2 regions of the Dehalobacter sp. TeCB1 genome follow, and region 2 is predicted to be linked to the other one. Evidence: riboswitches for the same ligand, from Rfam matches in the RefSeq annotation. Region 2 holds a riboswitch; the other holds the start of a gene.

Region 1 (12,455 bases), on a different contig from region 2:
GGACAGTTGCCCATTGGACAGACGTAGGCTACATCAATCAGCGCACAGTCACCACAGTCCTGGCAATTGTACATGCAGGATTTGGCAAAGTGCTCAATGCCGTGAAAAGGTTTTTCCAACGCAGAATCTTTTATGGCATGACAAAATCCACGCATAAAGCCGAACATTCCTTTGTTGGGTTCAAACATCATTTTGTGAACAACTCTGGACATCTTATAATTTAAATCAAAGCTCTTCTCATAATTGTTGTAGTCATTGGATTTTTGAGCAGTATTCAGGCCGGTCTTTTCATCTTTGGCGTAAACATAGAAACCGTTTTTCTGAGGATAGTCAAACTCCCGGACATAATCCTGCCAGTTGGCGGCCAGTTCGTTTCCGCGGTCAATAATATATTCAACTTGTTCGTACGTCGTATTATGCCCGCCGAGATGAACGCCTTTGTATCCCATACCTTTCAAGATAGCAAAGAGTTTCGCTGCCCTATCGAGCATGGCGGCGGCACCCTTGTCACTGCTTTGTTTTTCCTGTTCCAGTTCAGCAACGAGCTTGTCCGTAATAACACATCCGGGGACTTTATTCATACTCATCGCTTTGGCAGCACCATAAGTCAGCAGGTAAATATTTCCCATTAAGCATCCGCGCAGGTTATTGTGCTTCACAAATTGATAGAGTTCGTGGTACTTCCTGACATCGTAGCCAACTTGGGGTATAATGAATTGAGCACCGTTCTCGATCTTCTTTCTGAGCTTGGTGTACTGGAGCATCTGTTCGGCTTCGGTGGCTTTAAAAGGTGAAACAGCAGCACCCGCAAAAAGATGGGTTGGCTGAAGTTTATTGACACCTTTAGCTGTGGGGAGTTCCAATCCGTCATTCATCTTGGCGATAAAGGCCAAGAGCTGAGTGGAATCAAGGTCAAAAACCGGTTTGGGCCGTCCGAAAAAATTACCCGGATCATGGTCGCCGGTCAGTACCAACAAGTTATGGAGCCCCGAACGTTCCAGGGAAAAAAGCTGGCTTTCCAGTTGCGTGCGGTTTTTGTCCTTGCAGGCAACGTGAATAATTGCATCGATGCCTAAACTTTTGATTTCCCTGCCAATGCCCTCAGGATTAATGCCGACACTTCCACCCGGGTTGTCAGTCAGACTAACTCCGCCAATTGAAGCGCTTTTTCCTGAGAAACTTCTTTAGAGCCGCGGCCGGGTACGAGTTCCCATGTTACAATAAACTCATTGTTGTCCTGTATTGCTTTACGAAAAGTGTTCTCCATAAGTATCCCCCTTTCCAATTATTCTCGAAAATCTAACATGAAAATAAAAAATAAAGAAAATAAAAAGAGATAATTGCGTCCAAACAATGTATACTATTGTATATACAGGGGTTTTGCTTACTTTAATATATCATCCGAATTTTCAATAGTCAATATATTTAAAAGACAAAAAATAAGAGATTTTTTAGAAAATAATTTCTATTTCGACAATAGCCTGAAACTACCGACTTGTAATGAAGGAAAGTTACGTTTTATAATATGATATGTTAGAATGATTTTTTGGAAAAAGACGGTTGTCCTTCGCTGAAAATGGCAGGTTTCATTATAACAGAAAGGAAAACAATATGATGAAAAAAGTTCTATTTCCAAACCAGAATAAAGAAATCTTATGCCAGGAGAATGATACGGTTGCTGTTGCCTGTTCAGGTCTTGGATATCCGCTTGATCTTGTATGCGGAGGAAAAGGTACATGTAAAAAATGCACAATTGAAATAGAAAGGGACGGCATACGGCAGGAAGTATTGGCGTGTCAGGAACCAGTAAGCGACGGCTTGATCGTTTATCTTAAATATGGAGACTACAAACATGAAGCCTCGATTTTAACGGACCGCATTGAAACAGAGCTGAACATCGATCCGCCGGTTAAAAAGATTTTTATTGATAAGAAGTTTCTAAAAACACCGTTCTATTACGGGGACTGGGAACATATTCAAGCCAAGGTTCCGGTCCGGATTAATACGCCAGCTTTATGCCTTCTGCAAAAATTATCACAGCTGATGCAGAAACTGGAAATGGACGGCATTACTTTGGTCTTAAGAGACGAACAGCTGCTTGATATTGAGCAGGGCGACACCTCAGCCAGCAATTATGGATTTGCCGTTGACCTTGGGAGTACCTCTGTTGTGGCCTACTTATATGACCTTAATAGTGGCAAAAAAGTAGGGGTATATTCCGCCTTGAACGGTCAGATTACGGAAGGCGCGGATGTTATATCCCGTATCATGGCGGCGATGAAGAATTCTGAAGGGCTAAAAATTCTTCAGCGTAAAGTGGCAGAGACCATTAACGCTCTGATTCTGGAAGCGATACAGCAAAACCAGATCAGCGCCGAAAATATCTATACGATGGTGATTTGCGGCAACAGTGCCATGCAGCACCTCTTTTTAGGGTTGCATCCTGGATCGCTTGGCAGGACGCCTTACACCAATACGATTTTAAGTGAAGTGTTAACAACAGCACGGGAGTTGAGCCTTAACATTCATCCCAATGCCATTATTGATTTTTTACCTTTGATCGGGGGCTTCGTCGGAGCGGACACTTTGGCTGTCCTGCTGGCTTTGCCTGAAGGGGAACGTCAAGGGAACAGATTGATTATTGACCTTGGAACAAACGGCGAAATTTTATTGGGGAACGAGAAGAAATGGCTGGCCACATCAACTGCTGCCGGACCGGCCCTTGAAGGAGCAACGATCCGCTTTGGAATGCGTGGAACAAACGGAGCCATCGAACGGGTAAAACTGTCGGAAGGTAAAATTGAATTAAAAGTCATTGGCGGAGAACAGCCCAGAGGGATTTGTGGCTCCGGTATTGTTGATGCAGTTGCAGAAATGCTGAAAGCCGAGCTGATCAGTAAAGAAGGCAGATTGCTGTCTCCCGGCAAATATTTAAAAGTTTGTCGGCCGGAAAATCAAAGATTTGCCAATTATCTGGCAAATCTTGACGGGGTCAGCGTTTTCTACCTGATGGATGAGGGACAGTCCGGTGATAACGACCGAATTTACATCAGCCAAAAGGATATTCGTGCTGTACAGCTTGCCAAAAGCGCCATTTATACAGGATGCATGCTATTAATGAAAGAATATGGGCTGGAAGGAGAAGATCTTGAGGAAATTCTGATTGCCGGGGCCTTCGGCAACTATATTGACGCTCCAAGTGCTCAGGTACTCGGTTTGTTTCCCAATTTTTCGAATGTACCCATCCGGTCCATAGGCAATGCGGCAGGAGCCGGAGCATCGAATTTTCTACTGTCCAGAAATATACGGATAAATACTTTGATATTATTGGCAAAGATAACGCATTTTGACCTGGCGGCAAATCCTGCTTTTCAACAGGAATATCTGCAGAATACAGGTTTTTAAAGAAAGTAAATAAATTAGTTGCTTAAAAAATATTGATGGATTTATTAATCTGTTCCTATGTATAATATATGATAACTAAATAATTGCCGAGGAGTAAGAAGATGGAATTACCAATCTATCAACATATTATTGAAGAGATAAAGAAAAAAATTAAAGAGGGTGTTTTGAAACCGGGAGATGCGATCCCTTCAGAAAATTCATTATGCGATACCTATGGCGTGAGCCGGATGACGGTCCGTAAGGGTCTGGCAATCTTAGTGAATGAGGGATATATCACCTCTATCCCTGGCAAGGGTAGCTTTGTGAATGAGCCGGATTCCAAGAAATACATCTTATATTACAACGAGATGGCAAATCTGATTAACACCATCGATACAACCAAGCTGATTGAAGTTAAAATTATCCTGCCGACACCAAGACTCATTGACAGTCTGAATATACCCCAAAGCAAAAAAATAATTATGGTTAAACGGATCCATTACAGCAATGGAGAAGCAGTCGCATATGATGAAAAATACCTGATTTACTACAAGGGAATGCCTATCGTTGAAAAAGAAATCAAATACAGTACTTTCCCGGAAATTGTTTCTCGGTATACTTCTCTGTTTGCGATTAAGAAAGAATTAACAATTTCTGCCCAAATGCCTGATGAAAAAATATCAAAATACCTGTCCCTGTACAATGCCCTCCCACTTTTGGTTGTTGAGCAAAGACTGTTTAATACACAGGATAAGCCAATCGGGCTGGGTATTACTTATTATCGAGGAGACAGCTGCAAGCTATCCGCATCCTGGCCGTTTACCGATATGGAATAGACCATTTAACATAATAAGACAGTTCGTCATCCATCCTGTCTCTAAACAAAACTAGGGAAGCTATCGTCTGGTAGTTTTAGGGCAGTTACATGCCCTTTTTATTTTAACATCCATGGACGGCAAGGGGTGGCACACTTTTGGATCATTATTTATTATTAGGAGAAAAATAATGTTGCTTATTCTTTATTTAGCTGCCATCATTATTGCGAATATCATTACTGCAGCGCTGGCACCTTTGCAGGTAGGACCGTTTTTAATTCCTTACGGAAGCTGGCTGATAGGGGTGACGCTGGTACTTAGGGACATTATCCAGCGCAAGTACGGGCGAAAAACTGCTTATCTGGCGATTACCACGGCTCTTGTCCTATCGGCTGTTTCCTCCAAACTTCTTGGAGATACTTTGACCATTACTTTGGCTTCAGCCATTTCCTTTTTGATCTCGGAATCGGCAGACACGGAAATTTATACGAGGCTTAAAGGCTCTTTCCTGCGTAAAGTGTTTGCGAGCGGGATTGTCAGCAGTTTTCTCGATAGTGTAGTCTTTATATTAATTGGTCTGTCCCCGCTTATTTCAGGCATTCTGACCTGGGATTTTGTGCCGAATGCAGTACTGGGGCAGTTTGCTGTTAAGAGTCTGATGCAAGTGCTCGGAATAAGCATTCTGTTTATGATTAAGAACCACTGGGAGGTTACCGTAAATGAAAAACAAGGAAACTGAGGGCCTGTCACTTCTGGGATCGGGACAAACACGCTATGTTTTTGATTATGATTCGGACATACTGGAGAGTTTTGCAAACAAGTATCCCGATAATAATTATTTTGTCCGCTTAAATTGCCCTGAATTTACCAGCTTGTGTCCGATTACCGGCCAACCGGATTTTGGAACGATGATTATCAATTATATCCCGGATCAGAAATTGGTAGAAAGCAAATCGTTGAAGCTATATCTTTTTAGTTTCCGCAACCATGGAGGTTTTCACGAAGATGTTGTCAACATCATCATGAAAGACCTGATCCGGCTGCTTGAACCCAGATACATCGAGGTTATAGGAGAATTCAGCCCCAGAGGAGGGATTTCCATTCATCCTTACAGCAATTATGGACAGCCGGACAGCAAATGGGTAGAATTTGCCGTGAAGAGGCTGCTTAAGTACGGGAAATAGACGAGTGAGGACATGGGAGCGCTTCTTTTGTCCCCGCTGCTGTCCCAGAGAGCAGCGGTACAAAGCGGCAGTAGTCATCCCAGCTGTCAATATAGCCTTCCAGATTTGTACTGGTCTTTTGTCTGACCAGCAAACGCTGACAGGCTAGCCCTTCGCCGGCTTCAAGTGGGACAACGATTCTTCCGCCGACATCGAGTTGCTCAAGCCAGCAAGGTTCAATGACCGGTGCCGCTGCCGTTACGATGATTCCCCGGTATGGTGCATTTGGTTCATAACCGTTTCGGCCGTCAGCAATGATACTGCAGATCGGATAGTTCAGCTCGGAAGCGGTTCATCATCATAACTGTAGGACAATAAATCTTCAGGGATAAACAAATGCCTGGGGATTTTTTTAATGGCGTCCAGGATGCGTTTGCCATGAACTCCTTGAGGAGCTACATACTCATCAACAAGTATAGCTGCTTTTTCCTGCCAGTTTTGCATAGTCTGATCACTTCTTTCCTCTGATAATTTCGGTGGCCGTGTTCATCTATTCAGCTTAATCGGGTACTGATTGGAATTATTTTGGCCTGTTTTCTCATAATTATAGTATAATAAAATTATTTACGGAAAGTATTCGGGCTTTGGCTCATTGAACTGGTTAATGGAGGAACATAGATGGTCCAAAAATATATTATTGCGCTCGATCAGGGGACGACAAGCTCACGGGCTGTCATTTTTAACCATGAAGGAATGATCGTAGGCAAAGCCCAAAAAGAGTTTGCTCAGATCTATCCGTTCCCGGGGTGGGTTGAACATGATCCTTTGGAAATCTGGGACACCCAGCTGGCTGCTATCAGAGAGGTTCTGGATCAGACGGACATAAATCCGGATGATATTGTTGGGCTAGGGATAGCAAATCAAAGGGAGACGACTGTGGTTTGGAACCGTTTTACCGGCAAACCTGTCTATCATGCGATTGTCTGGCAATGCCGCAGAACGACGGAACTTTGCGAGCAGATATTGAACAGTACCTTAAACGAGTATATTTCAGATGCGACCGGCCTTGTTGCGGATGCTTATTTTTCCGGAACGAAAATCCGCTGGATCCTCGATCATATTCCGGATGGACAGGCGATGGCTGAAAAAGGGGATTTGCTTTTTGGCACAATTGACAGCTGGCTCGTCTGGAATCTTACCAAAGGCCGGCTGCATATCACGGATTATAGCAATGCCTCCCGGACCATGCTCTATAATATCAGGGAACTAGCGTGGGATGACAAAATATTATCTTATCTGAATATCCCCAGATCACTGCTGCCGGAAGTCTGTCCGAGCAGCCTCTGCTGCGGGGTAACAGATTCTTCGATATTTGGCGCTGAAATACCGATAGCTGGTATAGCCGGTGATCAGCAGGCCGCACTTTTTGGGCAGGCCTGCTTTACAGAAGGAATGGTTAAAAATACCTATGGTACGGGTTGTTTTATCCTAATGAATACCGGTAAAAATATGATCCGGTCTCAAAATAAATTGCTGACAACAATTGCCTGGGGAATTGACAACGGGGTGGAATATGCGCTGGAAGGCAGTGTATTTATTGGTGGAGCAGTCATTCAGTGGCTTCGTGATGAACTTGGATTGCTGAAAACTTCTGCCGAAAGCGAGTATTATGCAACTCAGGTCAAAGATACGAACGGTGTCTATATTGTTCCGGCCTTCGTCGGACTCGGCGCACCATACTGGGATATGCATGCCCGCGGCATAGTGACCGGACTTACCCGGGGAGCAAACCGCTTCCACCTTGTAAGAGCCGCGCTGGAAAGCATTGCTTATCAGACGAATGATGTTCTTGCGTTAATGGCTAAGGATACCGGTATCCGTCTTAAGGCCTTGAAAGTAGACGGCGGTGCAGCCGATAATAATTTCCTGCTGCAGTTTCAGGCGGATCTCAGCGGTATTCCGGTTGAACGGTCAGAAATTTGTGAGGTTACGGCTTTGGGAGCAGCATATCTGGCAGGTTTGGCAGCCGGATACTGGAAGGACAAAGAAGAGCTGAAATGCCTCAGTAAAGGGCGTTTTATTTCTGATTCGAACATCACCGAATCTGAGCGTCAGCAATACCTCAGTGGGTGGAAAGCGGCAGTCAGTCAGGCAACCTATCGGACCGTATGATGGGATTATGAACGGAAAATACAAATAACAGATATGTTCAGATAATATTTATTGGCGTAAAGGTTTCTTTTTTCCCCTTAGTCGTAGTAAAATAGTCTTGCTTGATTTTTTGCACAGGGCAATATCATTATTTTCGGGAGTAAAGTGGAAGGCAAAATGGAATACCTTCGTATAGGCAAAAGGCAAATTGAATATGAGCTTCGAAAAAGCAGCAAAGCAAAAAGATTGATTGTTACCATCAAACATCAGAAGTTAAAGGTTTCTGTTCCTGCCGAAATTACTTTTACCCAGGCCAGACGATATCTGGAAAACAATAAAGACCTGATATTAAAGCACATCGAAAAACAAAATTCAGCAGCAGGTGAAACTGCTGCGAAGGAATATGTTTCAGGTGAAAAACTACTGTACAGGGGCAGGCATTATCCTCTGCTGATCGAGGAAAAGGCCGGACCCGGAAGCTCCTCAGCATCGTTTATTGGAAGCAGGATCGTTGTAACCATTCCACCGGGGTTATCAAAAGAGAAGAAAAGTCAATCAACCAAAAAGATACTGGAAGAATGGTATATCCGGCAGGCCCAAAAGCTTCTTCCTGAACAGGTCGAATATTATGCCAGACAGCTGGATATTACCTACCAAAAACTTAGAATTAAGGATCAAAAAACAAAATGGGGAAGCTGTTCAAGCAAAGGATACATCAACTTAAATTGGCGCATTATCATGGCACCGAACCAGGTTGCGGCTTATGTGATTATTCATGAATTGGCCCATCTTAAGTACATGAACCATTCCAAGGAATTTTGGGCATTCGTGGAACAAATTCTGCCGGACTATAAGAAGTGGAAAAGCTGGCTGAAAGAACATTGTAATGAATTGATGGACGGATGAGATTAAAGCAGCTCCGATTTTCGAAATTCCACCAGGTTATGACGATAGCGCTGGGGGATAAAATGGGATTGGAGCTTTTTATTTTTGCGGTTTTCAATGCTGATACGGGTAAAATATTTAGCCCAGAGCTCCTGGTATAATTGTTCTGTCTCTGAATCAGGAATGGCTGCTTCCTCGGAAAAATCGGAAAGGTACCAGTCTTTTTTATTGCAGATGATCGCAAGGCTTCTTTTTTTGTCATGAATAATGAAACGTTCGCCTGCTAGCCTGTCGGCAAAATGGTCGGCCAGAAGAATTAATATATTATGATCCGGCTCCAGGGCCGAATAAAGATAACTGCGGGTATCCGTAAAGCGAAGTAGCCCCAAAAAGCGCTCTGCTTCAAAAGATACTTTCTTGGCTGTTTGCCGGATCGGCAATACCTCGGGATGAGAATGAATGCTGTCAATTTTCGGACCTAACTGAAAGCCCAGCTGAAGGTATTTTAAGATAAGGTTTTCTTTAGCGGTATTGTTCGAGAGGTATACATAATAGATCTGCATTAAGGAGTAGACAGAAATTTTTCTGTCTATCGCATCATAAACCCTGGCAGCAAGCACAGGATCACTTTGGATAACGGTAGATGGCGTGAACATATTGAACTGATACGAAGCCTCAGGATAGATTCCCTGGGCTCTTTGTTCATAATAGCTGTAATATATTGAAGTCAGCAGACCGTCAAAGCTTCCGTCATATAAATAATCCATTTTCAACAGTCCCTCATTCTTCGGAAGATTCCTAGAACCTTGTCAACCCTAAAATGATCATCTATGTTTACAGGATAAATCAGAACAAACATAGCTGAACGGGTTTGGCTACAGGTGCCAGGGCCTGGCGCACCAAGGCACTTTCTGCAGGGATGCCTCCGTAATAACAGCCCTGACACGTAATAAAATATTTAGCGCGCTTAAGAACCACACCCATTTTTTTAAGATGATTATAAGAAATATTACCCAGCCTGCGCTGCAGGATGATTCTCTGGGCGGAAGTCACGCCTACGCCAGGAATTCGAAGCAGCTCTTCATAAGAGGCTTGGTTGATTTCTAGAGGAAATAACTGCATGTTTCGAAGCGCCCAGGAAATTTTGGGATCAAAATCGGTATCCAAAAACGGACTTTGTTCATTGACGATTTCATCCGCTTTAAAGCTGTAAAATCTCAGCAGCCAGTCCGCCTGATAGAGCCGGTGTTCTCTAAGCAAAGGCGGAGAAGTGGAAAGAGCAGGAAGATTTGGGCCCTCATTAACGGGAACATAGGCCGAGTAATAGACTCTTTTCAACTGAAAACGGTTGTAAAGGGTTTCTGTGGCTTTAATAATGGAAAGGTCACTGTCTTTGCTTGCCCCGACAATCATCTGGGTCGACTGTCCTGCCGGAACAAATTTTTGGACGTGTCGGAAGATCTTTCTTTCGGAAGCGTTTTGCGTCATTTGATTATTAATTTGATTCATCGGCGCAAATAGGACGGGCAGTGTCTTTTGCGGCGCCAGGAGTTTGAGGCTCTGCTCTGTAGGCTGTTCAATATTAATGCTCATCCTGTCGGCGAGTAATCCGGTCTTGTTGACCAGCGCCGGATCGGCGCCGGGAATCACTTTGACGTGTATATATCCGTAAAAGTGATATTCATGCCTCAGAATGTCAAGAACCTGATAAATCCTTTCCATGGTATGATTTGGACTGCGCTCAATCCCCGAGCTCAAAAAAAGACCTTCAATATAATTTCGCCTGTAGAATTGAATCGTCAGGTCGGCAACTTCCCTTGGCGTGAAACTGGCTCGCGGGATATCATTTTGATTACGGTTAATGCAATAATGACAGTTATAAATACAGTAGTTGGTCAGAAGAAGTTTTAAGAGTGAAACACAGCGGCCGTCGGCAGACCAGGTATGGCAGATGCCAAATGATTTGGAATTGCCGATACCGCCTTTATTTTGTTTATTTACCCCGCTTGAAGCACAGGAAACATCATACTTGGCTCCATCGGCGAGGACTGCAAGTCTTTCCAGGGTACTCATGCTCATCACCCCAATAAATTTTAGCAGAAACAGAACAGAAATGCAAACATATGTTCGATAATTCTGCATAATACGGGTTCGGAGATAGATAAGACAAAAATAAGAACAAAAAATAAAAAAAAAGATCGACTTGAAATCTATTTCAGAAAATACTATACTAGGTTCAATTATTCTAATCTTACCAGCTCAAAATTAAATAACTTAATTTCAGGGGTGCCGGATCGAGGCCGGCTGAGATAAAGACCCAATGATGTCTTTGACTCCTATAACCTGATCCAGGTAATGCTGGCGGAGGGAAGAAGTTTTGGAATACATGAGATGTTAGACGTACGTATAGTACGTACTGCAATGTTTTTAAGCAGACAAAACACAAATCTTTTTCCGATTTGTGTTTTTCGTTTTTCTGCTCAGAAATCGAGAAAGAAGGTATCCTATGAAAAAAGTATTAACAATTGCAGGCAGTGACACTTGTGGTGGAGCAGGAATTCAGGCTGATTTGAAGACTTTTGCTGCACATGGGGTTTATGGAATGAGTGTGATAACTGCTGTGACAGCACAGAATACCCAAGGGGTTATTGCTGTGCAGGATATTAAGCCGGAGATTATCGGGAAACAAATCGATGCAATTTTTGAAGACATTGAAGTAGATGCATTGAAAATCGGGATGGTATCGGTAAGCGAGACTATAGAAACGATTCGGGATAGATTAATTGAGCATAACGTCAAAAGGATTGTACTTGATCCGGTGATGATTTCGAAAAGCGGATATCCTTTACTGAAGGAAGATGCCAGAAAGGCTTTGATTACAAACCTACTGCCGCTTGCGACCATCGTTACTCCGAATATTCCTGAGGCTGAGACAATTACAGGAAGGCCGATCCTAAATCTTCGGGATGTGAAGGAAGCAGCAAAAATAATTTTATCCTTGGGACCCGCCTGTGTCTTGCTAAAAGGTGGACACTTGGAGGGAACGGCGACGGATATTCTGTTTGATGGAAAAGTATTTTCTGAATTTAAAGCGCCAAGGCTGAATACGAAAAATACCCATGGCACCGGTTGTACCCTTTCGGCTTCTATTGCTGCAAACCTGGCCAAGGACATGGAAATGACCAGGGCCGTAGAAGCAAGTAAAAAATATATTACGATGGCGATAGAGCATTCGTTGGAAATAGGTAAAGGGGTAGGCCCAACGCACCATTTTTACGAAATTTATAAGAAAGCGGGAATGATGGATGAGTGATTCTAAAATACCTGATAATAAAACACAAGGGGTTCCTTCTTTCAGCCATTTTATCCTCTGGTTTGGGGCAGCAGTTTCTATTGCTGAAATCTATACCGGGGCATTAATTGCTCCCCTTGGTTTCAGCAAAGGTGTTCAGGCTATTCTGCTGGGGCATTTGCTTGGCGTTGTTATTCTAGGTCTCACCGGAATAATCGGTGCAGAAAAAAGAATTTCGGCCATAGAATCTACCCGAATTTCTTTTGGAAAATACGGGTCTTATGGTTTTTCAGTTCTAAATATTTTGCAGCTTCTTGGCTGGACGGCTGTGATGATTATTGTGGGCGCTCGTTCAGTCAATGAAATCAGCAAGATTCTCTGGGGCTTTAATAACCAGCTATTATGGAGCATTTTTATCGGTTTACTAATTTGTCTCTGGATTGGGGTCGGGATAAAAAAGCTTAACAAAGTGAATGCTCTGGCCGTAGGACTGCTATTCATTCTGACAATTGTCTTAAGCACGATTGTCTTCAAAAATCCTGGTTTAGCTGTCCAGATTCCAGATGGAGAGCTTTCCTTTGGTGCAGCAGTAGAACTTAGCGTAATTATGCCGCTATCCTGGTTACCACTGATTTCAGATTATACCCGTTATTCAAAGAGCCGCAAGGGAGCTTTTTGGGGGAGTGCCGGCGGCTATTTTGTCGGGAGCAGCTGGATGTATGTCATCGGACTGGGAGCGGCTATTGTTGCCGGGAATTCTGATAT
Region 2 (12,455 bases):
TAGGGGCTGAGACAATGACGGAATGCCCGTGATTGATTGCTTCAATCGCATCCATTTGGAATTGGTCGAGTTTTAGTCCCTGATACTCGGAAATCACGCTGATCACCTGCTTTTATTTTGAAGTCGCAATCATTGTAACAGAGTAAATAGCGATAATCAAATCCAGGATTGGAAAAAGTAAAGACGCCTCATATCATTTGAAGCGCCTTTGCAACTGTCATTAATCCCATGCGGGTTTATTCTTCTTTCTGGTCAAGCGGATGGGACGGGAAAGCAGCAACTATCTGGGCAGCACCAACGACTTCTGCCAAAACTCGGGCTTTGTCCGGAAACATTTGTGATTCAAAGTGTGTCATGACTTCGCCTTTTAAGGAAACATAATATCTTGGAGGGAAGCGGTTCAGTACAAAAGCCATTATGTCGGCCTGACACCGTTCGCATTTGCAAGGGATATTGGCGACGGGCAGATAATCTTCCAGTGTTTTCTTCACGATGACTTCACTAAAATTTTTTAGTTCATACATTAGTCTTATCCTCCCTGGGAAAAAATGCTTACCCTATTTTAACATATCGCGCCAAAGGGTAAAAGAACCCAGCGGGATTTCGAAAAAGTTTTTCAGGTATTGAAACATCTTCAAACGTTCTTTGGATATCAAGTTCCCAGCAAGTGAAACAGTTTTGTCTTCAAAGGCAATATCCCGGAAGAAAAAATCAGTTCCGGATCACGCGGCCGGGGAAACGGAACGTCGATGATCTCGACAACTTCTGCCGGGTATTTGCTGAGTACAAAAATTTTATCCGACAGCAGAATTGCTTCTTCAATATCATGGGTAATAAAGAGCACGGTATGCTTCGTTTCAATCCAGATTGACAGCAGCCAAAGCTGCATTTCTCTGCGGGTCAGGGCATCAAGCGCCCCGAAAGGCTCATCCAAAAGCAGCGTGGGCTGTCCGAATAGGATGGTTCGGAGCAGGGCGCCACGCTGTTTCATGCCGCCGGAAAGCTGATGAGGATAGTAATCGGCAAAATCGAGCAGCCCGAAATGTTCCAGACCCTTGATGGCCTCGACTGAAGAGATTTTTTTATCCTGGCGTCTGAGATCGCAGCCCAGCGTTACATTTTCCCGAAGAGTCCGCCACGGAAGAAGCAGGTCTTTTTGAAACATGTAGCCGACATGTCCTGGCATTCCGGTGATTTCTTGGTCATCGAGAAGGATTTGCCCCTGGTCGGGCTTTTCAATACCGGCGATAAGATTGCACAGCGTACTCTTGCCGGAACCGGAAGGCCCGATCAGGGAGACGAAAGAACCGCTCTCGATGGTCAGATTCAAATCCCGGAAAATCTCCATGGATTGACCGTTTTCGATATAGGTTTTCGAAAGGTTTTTTAAGGCAAGTGTCAAGGCGTCTGACCTCCGTTATCTGGTCGGAAGAAAATCATTGGTAAAAGCTTTGGATGAATCCATCATTTTGGTGACGAGCTTATTGTCATAGAGCCACTTGCTGTAGTTTTCCCAGACAGTTGCTTTCTGGACACCCCATTGTTTCGCATCGGCTTTGTACTGCGGGCTCAGCCAGGCCTGACTGCGTTTGATCATTTCCGGATCGGATTCAGGAGCGTATTTGATCAAGATTTCAGCTGATTCTTCCGGATTCCCAATTGCATATTCGTAGCCGGCACCGATTGCCTGCATCATTTTGCGGACAGTATCGGGGTTACTCTGAATCATTTCCTCGTTCGAGACAATGACCGGTGTGTAATAATCGAGGGCAGGGTCGATATCTTTCAGCCAGATCATATTAAGTTCCTGTCCTCTGATTTCAGCCTGGATACCTGTCCAACCATAGAAAATCCAGGTCAGATCAATATTGCTATTCAAAGAGGCCAACTGATCGGTTTCCCCGATATTGACCATGTTGATTTTGCTGAAGTCGGCATTTTCTTTTTGCATCAGCGCTGTAAGGATCGCGGTTTCCGAAGGCAACCCCCAGCCGCCGTATGTTTTTCCTTCAAAATCCTTGGCTGTCAGGATATTCTTGCTTCTCAGCGAGACAAAACCAGAGGTGTTGTGTTGAATGATAGTTGCCAGAGAGACAAGTGGCAAGTCACTGAGGCGGGCAGATGTAACCTGTTCCTGTGCACTGATACCAAAATCTACCTTTCCGGTTGCAACAAGCTGCTCGAGTGTTCCTTGGCTCGATGGGTTGACAATGTTGACTTCGAGTCCCTGGTCTTTGAAATAGCCTTTATCCTGAGCAACAAATAGCCCGGTATGATTCGTATTCGGTGTCCAGTCCAGCATAAGCGTTAGTTTAACCGGCTGGTTATTCTGGACGGAGTTCTGTTCAGCCTGTTTGCTGCAACCCGAAAGAGTCACAGTGAGAATCAGAAGGAGCACAATAAACGTAACCAATATCTTTTTCGTTTTCATTTCTATACCTCACTTGTATTTTTTGGGGGGCGAAGGAACGTATCTTTTCTCCTTGTTTACGGGGACGAAAGATACGTCCCTGGGTCAGCTTGTCCGTCTGTATCGGGAATACCAGGGAAGCAGTAGCCTGGTCAGAATAATAATGATTGCATAATAAAAGAAGCTGAGAGCAGTGATTGCAATGATTGCTGCAAATACTCTGTCGGTAAGGAAATTATTCGAAGAACGCAGCAGATAGACACCGAGCCCTTGGCTTGCTCCAAGCCATTCACTGATGACAGCCGTCATGACACTGTAGGCAGCAGCAATTTTCAAGCCTGAAAACAGTGCCGGCATAGCGTGAGGCCAACGGATTAGGGAGAATACCTGCCATTTGGATGCGCCCATGCTTTGCAGCAGATGCAGAAGATCTAAATCGCTTAATTCAAGGCCTTCAAGCAAACTGATCGCGATCGGAAAAAAACAGACCAGAACGACAATCAAGATTTTAGGCAGTACCCCATACCCCAGCCAGAGCAACAGCAGCGGTGCGACCGCTATCAAGGGGATCGTCTGGGAAATGATCAGAAATGGGTAAAACACCCGCCGAGACAGCGGAAACAGCGTCATTAGTGTGCTGACCGTCATGCCCAGAGCAACAGCGAGCCCTAAGCCCAACGTCGTCTCAATGATCGTTGCTTTGGTATGGCCCCAGATCACGTCCTTCGTATTCCAGAGAGCTTTCCCGATCTGAGAAGGAGAGGGAAGAAGCCAGCGGGGGATGCTGAAGTAATTTACCGTAAGCTGCCAGACTGCCAGCAGCACAACCAAAAAGAAAAGGGCAGGGGCATACCTCAGCAGTACAGCCGGTGGTCGGAATCTCCGGCTATTGTTTTTCAGCAATGGGAATCCCTTCTTTTCAGCGGTACTTGGCAATTTTCTCATTGATCGTGGAACCCTGGGGTACATAGTCAATTTTTACATTGGTCATTACCCTGGAAGCCCCGGCTTTGATACAAGCCTCCATAGCATCTTTGATGACCTGCCAGATTTCATCAGGCTCTCCTTCAAGTGCTGTTTCCATCGGACCGACTTCGTAGGGAAGGCCGCTTTGGGCGACAACTTTGATTGCTTCATCAACAACCGGATAGATTCTGGATTCCTCAACTTTTGGAATGACCTGAAAGGCCATTGTTATCTTCGCCAAAATACATTTCTCCTTCACGTATTTTATAGATTACTGTCCGTGACTTTGTAAATAATAAGACACTGCTTATCAACCATGACCGACAAACAAAAAACGCTGCAAAGGCAGCGCAGTTATTAAAGTTTTTTATTATTACTACGCTGGCATTACCCAGATCAGTTTTAAGGGTCGGATACGTGATATCCCTCTCAGCCAGCATCCCCAGCTCCCCATACTATTAAATTAGTTTTATCCTACCATAGTTGAAAATCATTAGCAATAGTGTTTTAGATTACTGTTTGCTTTTCATCAGATCATTTGCTTCTCAGGTGAGATATTCTAGATAGTTCTTAAATTGGACAATTTGGGCTAATTATCATATGATAGTACTGACCATATACTGGGCAAGATGGTACAAGGAGAGAGAAAATGGATTTTGCAGGCAAAGATAAATCAGAATACGTCAAGGAAACGTTTAACGCGATTGCCGGGAAATATGATCTAATGAATTCCCTGATGAGTATGGGGATGGATAACGCCTGGCGGGCCAAAGCAGTCAGGATTGTCGAGGCTAAACCCGGAATGAAGATGATTGACCTGTGCTGCGGAACCGGCAAGCTTACCAGAGAAATTGCCGTCGCCGTCGGGGATTCCGGCAGAGTCACCGGAGTCGATTTTTCAGAGGAAATGCTGGTTGTGGGCCGGAAAAATATTGAAAATGACCGTTACAAAGCGAGTATTGAGCTTTTGCAGGGCAATGCGATGAGCTTGCCTTTTACCGACAACAGTTTTGACGGAGCGACCGTTGGCTGGGGGCTCAGGAATCTTCCTGATCTGCGCCGCGGAATCCGGGAAATGATCCGTGTTGTCAAACCTGGTTCGATGGTTGTATCTCTGGATATGGGAAAACCGACTATACCGGTTTTCAAACAGTTTTACTGGCTGTATTTTGAGAAGATCGTCCCGTGGCTGGGAAAAATCCACGGCGGAAAACAAAAAGAATACACGTATCTTTATGATTCAGCCTGTGAGTTTGAATCTCAGCGTCAGCTCACCCTGATCTTTGCTGAATGCGGACTTCAGGATACGGGATATAAAAATCTTGTCGGCGGTGTTGTGGCGATCGTGTATGGCCGAAAACCAAAATGAATCAAACAAATAGAATAAAAATAAGGAATTCAATTATAAACAACAATAATAGCAGTAAATAACGTAATAAAATTATCCCCGGGTCAACCGAGGATAATTTTATTTTTACAGCAAAAGATAGTATAGATAATCATTTTTCTTTAATTAAAATCAACGTTTTACAAAGGGATTATTTACTGACATAATTCATTGGTTTCAGTGAAAAACTAGTGGAAATATTAAAACGGAGGTGTTTTTTATATGCGGGTCATGGATATTATGTCAACAGATGTAAGCTGGGTGGACCCAGCAGCCAAAGTTACGGATATCGCTAAAATTATGAGAGATAAAGATATTGGTGCTGTTCCGGTCGTTCAGGCCGGCAAAGTATTGGGAATTATTACAGACCGGGATATTGTTCTGAGGGTCATCGCTTCGAACAAGGATGTCAACCAGATGACGGCCGAGCAGTGCATGACGGTAGATCCAATCTGTATCGATGGCACGCAGGATATCGATACTGTTGCTGAAACCATGGCTGAATACCAGGTAAAACGTCTTCCTGTGCTGAACAAGGGGCAAATTATTGGGGTCATTGCGTTAGGTGACCTCGCGATTGAAAATATTCATATCAATGAGGCTGGAGAGGCTTTAAACGGGATATCGCGAGGCATCAGCCATTAATGCCAGATAGGAAAGATACTTCAATCATAAATGGGATATGCTTTACAATGGCATATCCCATTACATATTTTATGGAGGTTTTATGAGTGAAAACAAAATATCATTTTTAAGCGGCTCTTTTTTATGGTTTGGTGCTGCAATTTTCTCAGGCAGTTACGATGTGGTGGAAATTCAATAAATAGATACTGTCAGACAAAATCCAAAAGTATGAATTGAGATACATGTACCATAAAAGATTGTGTAATGTTACAGCTAAAGCAGTTCTAAAGATGCAATCAATGATCCGGATATATTTGAACATAAAATTTCTAAAAATCATTTCATACTAAATTTAAAAAAATGTATATTTGGTATAGTTGCTTGTATACACAAATTTTTATGGAGGATGATCTGAAGTGGTGGATTTGAAAGTCCTGACTCAAGCGATGTCCGATTTGGACGAAGACGTGCTAAACAAGGCCATTGATGAAGTACTAAGTAAAGACGACAATGCCGCAGAAGCTCAAGAAGTTGTTAAAGCTTGTCAGCAAGGTATGACACTCGTAGGTGAACGCTATGATTCGGGCGAGTACTTTATTGGAGATTTGGTCTTCGCCGGGGAAGTGTTGCAAAGTGTAATGGACAAGCTCAAACCGGCTTTAAGTGCAGGTTCCTCAGCAAAAGGCGGAAAGATTGTTTTAGCTACAGTCTTTGGAGATATTCATGACATAGGCAAAAATATTTTCAGATCCGTGGCTGAAGCCGCGAGTTTTGAGGTGATCGACCTGGGGATCAATGTTCCGGTTAACCAGATCGTGGACAAGGTAAAAGAGGTTAACCCTGATATTATAGGATTAAGCGGCGTACTGACTTTGGCGCTGGATAGTAAGAAAGAAACAGTTAATGCGCTTAATGAAGCAGGCCTTAGAAATTCAGTTAAGGTGATTATCGGCGGAGTACCCGTTAATGAGAATGTATGTAAAAGTATAGGTGCCGATGCCTTTTCGACAAACGCAGCTGAAGGTGTAAAAATATGCCAGAGATGGGTGGGTTGATCAATAAGTGAAGCTATGAACCTCTATCAAGAGCGGACCAAGGAAGAATGTATTGCCAAAGCGAAAGAATTAATCGATGGTATGGCAGGCGGAGGATACATTTTTGGCACCGATAAGGAGCTTCTTGCACCAGCGGATGGCAAGGCGGAAAACATCATCGCCGTAAATGAATTTGTCATGGAGTATGGTATTTATAAATAGGAGGTGTTTCACGATGGAAGAACAATTGTTGATTTCTTGGAGTGATATCGTTAAAGAGCTCCGGAACTCGCAGACAAGGACCCCGCGATGGGAATGAATTGGGATATTGGACAGGAAATGAGTTTTGCCTAGCCTATGTAACTTTCCTGGCACTCTTTTAAACAAATATCCGTACTGCCGGAAGTAGTTTACCAGTGCCTACTGGCAGGGAAAAATATAGAAGCAACTATCAGCCAGGAGAAAATCCTGGCTTTTTTGTGTTCGGTTATAGTGTGAAAAAGTCAAATATAAGAAGGGTTAAAGGATATAAGTTGAAATCTATGTTATATTTAGAATATAGGTACTGGCTAAAACTATAATTAAGTTAATGGTGGGGACGAAAAGTGGAAGCATTTAAAACAATCGAGAGAGAGACAGAGGCCGAACAAGTCGTTGAAAAATCAAGGTTTATCGCTTTGGTTAAATATATCGAAGGCACGGCCGAAGCCGAAAAAAATATGAAGGAAATCCGGGAAGTCCTTCCTAATGCCCGTCATTATGTATACGCTTACCGTATTCACGAAGGCAGGATTGAGAAAGCCTCGGATGACGGCGAACCGCAGGGTACAGGGGGAAGACCGGTCATGGAACTGCTCCAGCACCGGCAGCTCTGGAACATCCAGATCATTGTTGTGCGTTATTTTGGCGGTATCCTGCTTGGTACCGGTGGACTTACAAGAGCCTATGGCGGGACAGCCCGCCTTGCATTGGAGAACACAGCGATTGTCCAGCTCGTTCCGCACCGGATCTATGTACTCCGGATTCCGTACTCCTGGTTTGAACAGATCCGGTACGGCCTGAAGCAAAAGGGCATGGAAAGCGGTAATGAAAAGTTTAGTGAAGAAATTGATCTTGAAGTATACATCCGGGATGGAGATCAGGATACCTTTACTGGCTGGCTGCATGAATTCACCAACGGGCAGGTTTCCTGGAAGGATGCTGGGGCTGTATTAAAGTCGGTTAGCGTATAGAAAATAAGACCCTCAGGGGCCTTTTTTTTTACGCAAAATATGTAGGTACTGGGAACGCATGGATTAATCTACTGGTACTATTGGGAAACAAAAATAGTCCGAAAGTATCAATTTCTTGTAAAAGACATCATTTCGACAAATTTCCTCTTGAGGGTCTGAGTTTTTATAGATAGAATCCATATAAAACCAAATGTAAAATGATTGTAAACTAAACGTAAATATATTGTAAAAAATAGACAAGGCTTAACTAGTTGCATATGGCAGCGGCTGATTATATTAATGCTGGGCGGTAAAAATATGAAAATCAGAGAATTTATTAGTTTAAGAAAAATACGGGAATGCAAAAAAGGTCAGGCTATGGTGGAATTTGCACTGGTTTTGCCTATCTTACTACTATTTTTTGGTTTTATTTTGGATGCCGGACGAATTGTCGATGCACAAGTATTGGTACAGAGTGCAGCAAATGAGGGAATCCGGCAAGTTACCAGCAAGACAAATATCAAAGAACAAGTAAAAAATTCCATTAGTGATTATACAGACAGATTGGATTTTGATCAGTTAACCGTTGAGGCCAAAGCTGGAGAGACAAAACGAAGGAATTATACGTATCATGCGAACAAGGGATCTCAATTTCAAGAATTACCAAGCTATTATACATATTTTAACGCGACAGTAACCTTGGAATATGATGTACCGGTGCTCATGCCGCAGTCAAAATTGTTTTTTGGTGATGAATTTAGGGTATTGTCAACATTTACTTCGCAGGTGTTTTTAGAGGGGTACCCTGAGGATGGTTAGAGATATCGAACGGATACGTTTGAAGGGAAGGGTGTTCAATTTGATGCGCATGCTAAAAAATGAAAATGGACAGGCACTTGTTGAATTTGCCCTGGTACTTCCTTTATTTCTAACGTTAACGTTTGCTGTGATAGATTTAGGGTGGATGATGAATAAGTATCTTACTTTTGATTACGCTTATCGCAATGCGTCTTGGACAATGGGTATAAGCTATGATAGTGATTATTCCCAAACTATCAGTGGAGAATCTGCCAAAAAAGCAATAAAAGAGGCAATGGAAAAGACATCGTCGCTGGTTGATGAGGAAGATCTGTCTGTGAGTGATGCCAAGTTAAAATGTTGGACTGAAAAGAAAGACTACTACACGCCCAAAAGTGGCGGCGGTACGGATCAAAATACAAAAAAATGGAGATATGCGCAGATCACAGCCAGTTTAGTTTATACAGTTGAACCGTTGACTCCGGTAGGAAGAGTGATATTCGGAGAACAGCTGACATTTACGAAAAACCTTAAAAAAAATCGACTGATTATGACAAAAGAAGGTTAGCAAATCAAAGTGTGTTAGGTCAGAAAGTAGGTGGCAATATGCCTAGAAGCGTCTGCTTGCTGATGCGTAAACTTTTAAAAAATGAAGATGGAAATATCACAATTCTATTTGCTGCCCTGTTAATTGTATTGTTTGGGTTTACAGGACTTGTTGTAGATATTGGCGGGATGTACTTAAATCGTCTACACTTGTTTGAGGTTGGGCAAATAATCAGGGATGCGCGTTTTAATGAAACATTGGCGATCGATCATTCGGAAAATCCTGAAGCGACGCTCAATGACATTGCCGACACCTATGCAGTATTAAATGGACTGGATGAAAGCCAGGTAAGCGTAGATTATTATCAGACAAAACTGACGGAAACAGAACGAAATTACGAATTGGATATTAATCTTACAGATACCTATGACTGCATATTTATAAAAATCTTCGGTATTGATACCCAAACAATTAATGTGACCATACATGGAACCAGTACAGCTGCAAAATCACCCCGAATATGGGCTCCAGGAAGAAAGTAGTCTTCATGTTCCCGACCTGGTTATCCGTGATAAATTCCTCCTGTTCCTCTGCCGGAAGCCCATATTTTTTTCCCCTCTGAAAAGATAAAAACTGCTGACAAACGATTGCCTTGTCAGCAGCCTGGCCCCCTGTTAAATACAAGGGGCCAATTAAATGCAATTTTTTAAGGATTCTTGACAAAATGAATGATATAATAAACCAGATCAAATCATCAGGAAAAGAAAGGAACCCGACAGAGGATGAATCAAAGAGATCCGTACTTCGACAACCTGAAATTCATGCTGATTGTTTTGGTGGTTGTCGGTCATATGATTGAACCCCTGATCTATATTCCAGCTTTCAAATCCATTTATGCGTTTATTTATTCATTTCATATGCCGCTGTTTGTTTTCATTTCCGGCTATTTTGCCAAGAATATTGATGATCCGAAATATGAGATAAAAATTATCAGCAAACTAGTCATACCCTATGTTATTTTCGAAATGATCTATTCCGTTTTTGACTTTTGGATTTTCCATAAGGAAAGCCTGCATTTTACTTTTTTTACGCCGTACTGGATCATGTGGTTTTTATTCAGCATGATTATTTGGAAAGTGGCGCTGCCTTATGTGGTCAGGATCAGATATGCACTGCCTGTTACATTTCTTTTCGGCCTTATTGCCGGATATACGGGTGAGCTGGGTTACTATGCGAGCCTGTCGCGGATTGTTGTTTTCTTTCCGTTTTTCCTGGCAGGCTTTTATTTTGAGAAAAAGCATCTGGAAAAGCTGCTGACGAAAAATTGGCGCTTCGCTGCTGGCGGTGTTATGCTACTGGCTTTTCTGGCTTTCTGTTATTTTGGTCAGAATTATACCGTTACGTGGTTTTATGGGAGCGCATCTTATCAGGCGCTTGGCGCTACGGAATGGTTCGCAGGTCTATACCGTGGAGGTATTTACCTGCTGGCTGTAGTTTTAGGTCTGAGCCTGCTGCTGCTGGTGCCTGGCAGGAAGGTTCCTCTGGTTTCAGCGTTGGGGCGCAATACGATGTATACGTATCTGCTTCATGGATTGATCGTGAAGGCCCTTGTTGCATACGGGTTTTATCAGGTTTTGCAGACAGGACCGCAGCGAGCGCTGGTAATAATACTTGGGGCAGCGCTGGCAATCATCCTGGCCTTGAACGGAATTAGAACTTTATTTAAATGGATGGTTGAACCCAAGGTGTCTTTTCTTTTTAAGGAGAACAGCAAATGAAAATAAATGAAATATTTGAAGGCTACATATTGGCGAATATGAGAGAAGTCAAATAATTAATTGGTTAATAAAAATAATATATATTGAATTAGAAAATCTCCTTCGGGATACAACTATACGGTTGGTTCTTTGGTGTATTTGAAAGTATTCGTACAATCAAGGAGGGGATTAGCATAGGAATCAAGCTTGCTGTATTTGATATTGACGGTACCTTGGCACCAACGGACGATCCGATTACTGCCCAGGTAGCCTGTAAATTAAGATCGCTGGAACGTCAGGGGATCAGAATTGTTTTTATTTCCGGTCGGACGGCTTCCTACCTGGCGGGATTGGCTAGGGGAATTGGGATCTGTCAACCTTTGGTTGCAGGAGAAAACGGCGGCGTTATTTTTGAGCCGCTGCGTAAATGGGAGAAAAAGCTTGAAGCTATCCCGCACCAGATAGGTGAGGTAATGAAGCAAGATCTTCTGAAAAAATTTCCGGATCTCTGGTTTCAGCCCAATCAGACGATGCTGACTGCCGCACCTAAGGATTTTTCCACGGTTAATTTATTGTATCAGGCAGTACAAGCTCTGGAACCGGTGAAGAGAAATAAGTATAAAATCAATCGATACGATGATTGTGTAGAGGTCATGCCCAAAGAAAACAGCAAGGGTCGGGCCCTTGCTGTGGTCAAAGAGATCCTTGGTATTCGCAGTGAGGAAGTCATTGTATTTGGAAATACGATCGTGGATTTGCCAATGAAAGACGAAACAAACGATTTCCTTATGATCGGGGATGCAGCCGTTGCGGAAGGTATCAGCAACTACCCCTGTATAGAAGAAGCTCTCGACTACCTCGAAAGCAATCTATAGTTTACATAGTTTCTAGCATGCAGATTTACGGGCCAATAGCCGAAAAGCGGTATTATAGCCCGCAGATAAGCCAAAACCTATAAGCCAGCTAGACTTCAAGCTTTTTTAGTATATTGCGGGCGACATAGATGCCGCTGGCTGCGGACTGGGATAGGGAACGGGTAATGCCTGCTCCGTCGCCAATCGCATAAAAATTCGAATACTTTGTTTCCAACTGCTTGTTCAGCTGTGGCCTGGCCGAATAGAATTTCACTTCAACGCCGTAAAGCAATGTATCATAGTTCGCCGTTCCGGGTGCGATTTTATCCAGTTTATAGATCATTTCAATGATATTATCGAGATGGCGTTTCGGAAGGGCAAGTCCAAGATCGCCGGCGTTCGCGGATTGCAAAGTGGGTTTGGTGAATGATTTCATCATTCTTTTTTCATTTGTCCGCCGGCCTTTCATCAGGTCGCCGAAGCGCTGAACGATGACACCTTCGCCAAGCATGTTGGAAAGCGTGGCGATATATTTGCCATACTTTAATGGTTCGTTGAACGGAGAAGTGAATTTATTACAGACCAGCAGCGCAAAATTCGTATTGTTGCTTTTCAGTTTATCGTCGGAATAACTGTGACCGTTTACAGTAAGTACGCCGACGGTATTTTCTGTGACGACATGTCCCCGGGGATTCATGCAGAAGGTTTTGACCAGGTCATTGTATTTCCGGGTGTAGTAATGCAACTTAGCCTCGTAGACTTCATCGGTGATCTGACTGAACACTTCGTAAGGAAGTTCGACTCTGACGCCGAGATCAATTTGATTGTTCGTCATCGGAATATTCATCTTCCTGCATAATGAAGTAA

Evidence for each region. A riboswitch is a leader RNA that binds a small molecule or an ion and turns the genes downstream of it on or off. The one in region 2 is predicted to bind thiamine pyrophosphate.
Region 1: linked by a shared signal. The riboswitch ahead of thiD (bifunctional hydroxymethylpyrimidine kinase/phosphomethylpyrimidine kinase) and the one ahead of A7D23_RS05965 (thiamine-binding protein) in region 2 are both predicted to bind thiamine pyrophosphate.

The regions. Positions count from the first base shown of each region.
Region 1 is NZ_MCHF01000056.1:269,263-281,717, forward strand. It holds partial or broken gene A7D23_RS12995 (methylenetetrahydrofolate reductase C-terminal domain-containing protein) at 1-1,267, opposite strand, end outside; gene A7D23_RS13000 (ASKHA domain-containing protein) at 1,612-3,405, shown strand; gene A7D23_RS13005 (GntR family transcriptional regulator) at 3,507-4,220, shown strand; gene A7D23_RS13010 (VUT family protein) at 4,390-4,938, shown strand; gene queF (preQ(1) synthase) at 4,919-5,383, shown strand; gene A7D23_RS16465 (hypothetical protein) at 5,367-5,702, opposite strand; gene A7D23_RS16470 (hypothetical protein) at 5,699-5,866, opposite strand; gene glpK (glycerol kinase GlpK) at 6,041-7,534, shown strand; gene A7D23_RS13030 (SprT family zinc-dependent metalloprotease) at 7,691-8,419, shown strand; gene A7D23_RS13035 (TIGR03915 family putative DNA repair protein) at 8,422-9,165, opposite strand; gene A7D23_RS13040 (putative DNA modification/repair radical SAM protein) at 9,245-10,477, opposite strand; TPP riboswitch at 10,671-10,786, shown strand; gene thiD (bifunctional hydroxymethylpyrimidine kinase/phosphomethylpyrimidine kinase) at 10,905-11,711, shown strand; gene cytX (putative hydroxymethylpyrimidine transporter CytX) at 11,704-12,455, shown strand, end outside.
Region 2 is NZ_MCHF01000020.1:72,193-84,647, reverse strand. It holds gene A7D23_RS05990 (DEAD/DEAH box helicase) at 1-97, opposite strand, end outside; gene A7D23_RS05985 (late competence development ComFB family protein) at 237-524, opposite strand; gene A7D23_RS05980 (ABC transporter ATP-binding protein) at 653-1,402, opposite strand; gene A7D23_RS05975 (ABC transporter substrate-binding protein) at 1,418-2,431, opposite strand; gene A7D23_RS05970 (ABC transporter permease) at 2,516-3,313, opposite strand; gene A7D23_RS05965 (thiamine-binding protein) at 3,330-3,617, opposite strand; TPP riboswitch at 3,733-3,839, opposite strand; gene A7D23_RS05960 (demethylmenaquinone methyltransferase) at 4,026-4,745, shown strand; gene A7D23_RS05955 (CBS domain-containing protein) at 4,986-5,408, shown strand; gene A7D23_RS05950 (cobalamin-dependent protein) at 5,804-6,442, shown strand; partial or broken gene A7D23_RS05945 (uroporphyrinogen decarboxylase) at 6,479-6,643, shown strand; gene A7D23_RS05940 (YigZ family protein) at 7,027-7,653, shown strand; gene A7D23_RS05935 (TadE/TadG family type IV pilus assembly protein) at 7,951-8,451, shown strand; gene A7D23_RS05930 (TadE family protein) at 8,444-8,998, shown strand; gene A7D23_RS05925 (Tad domain-containing protein) at 9,037-9,519, shown strand; gene A7D23_RS05920 (acyltransferase family protein) at 9,760-10,755, shown strand; gene A7D23_RS05915 (HAD family hydrolase) at 10,851-11,609, shown strand; gene A7D23_RS05910 (FAD-dependent protein) at 11,698-12,455, opposite strand, start outside.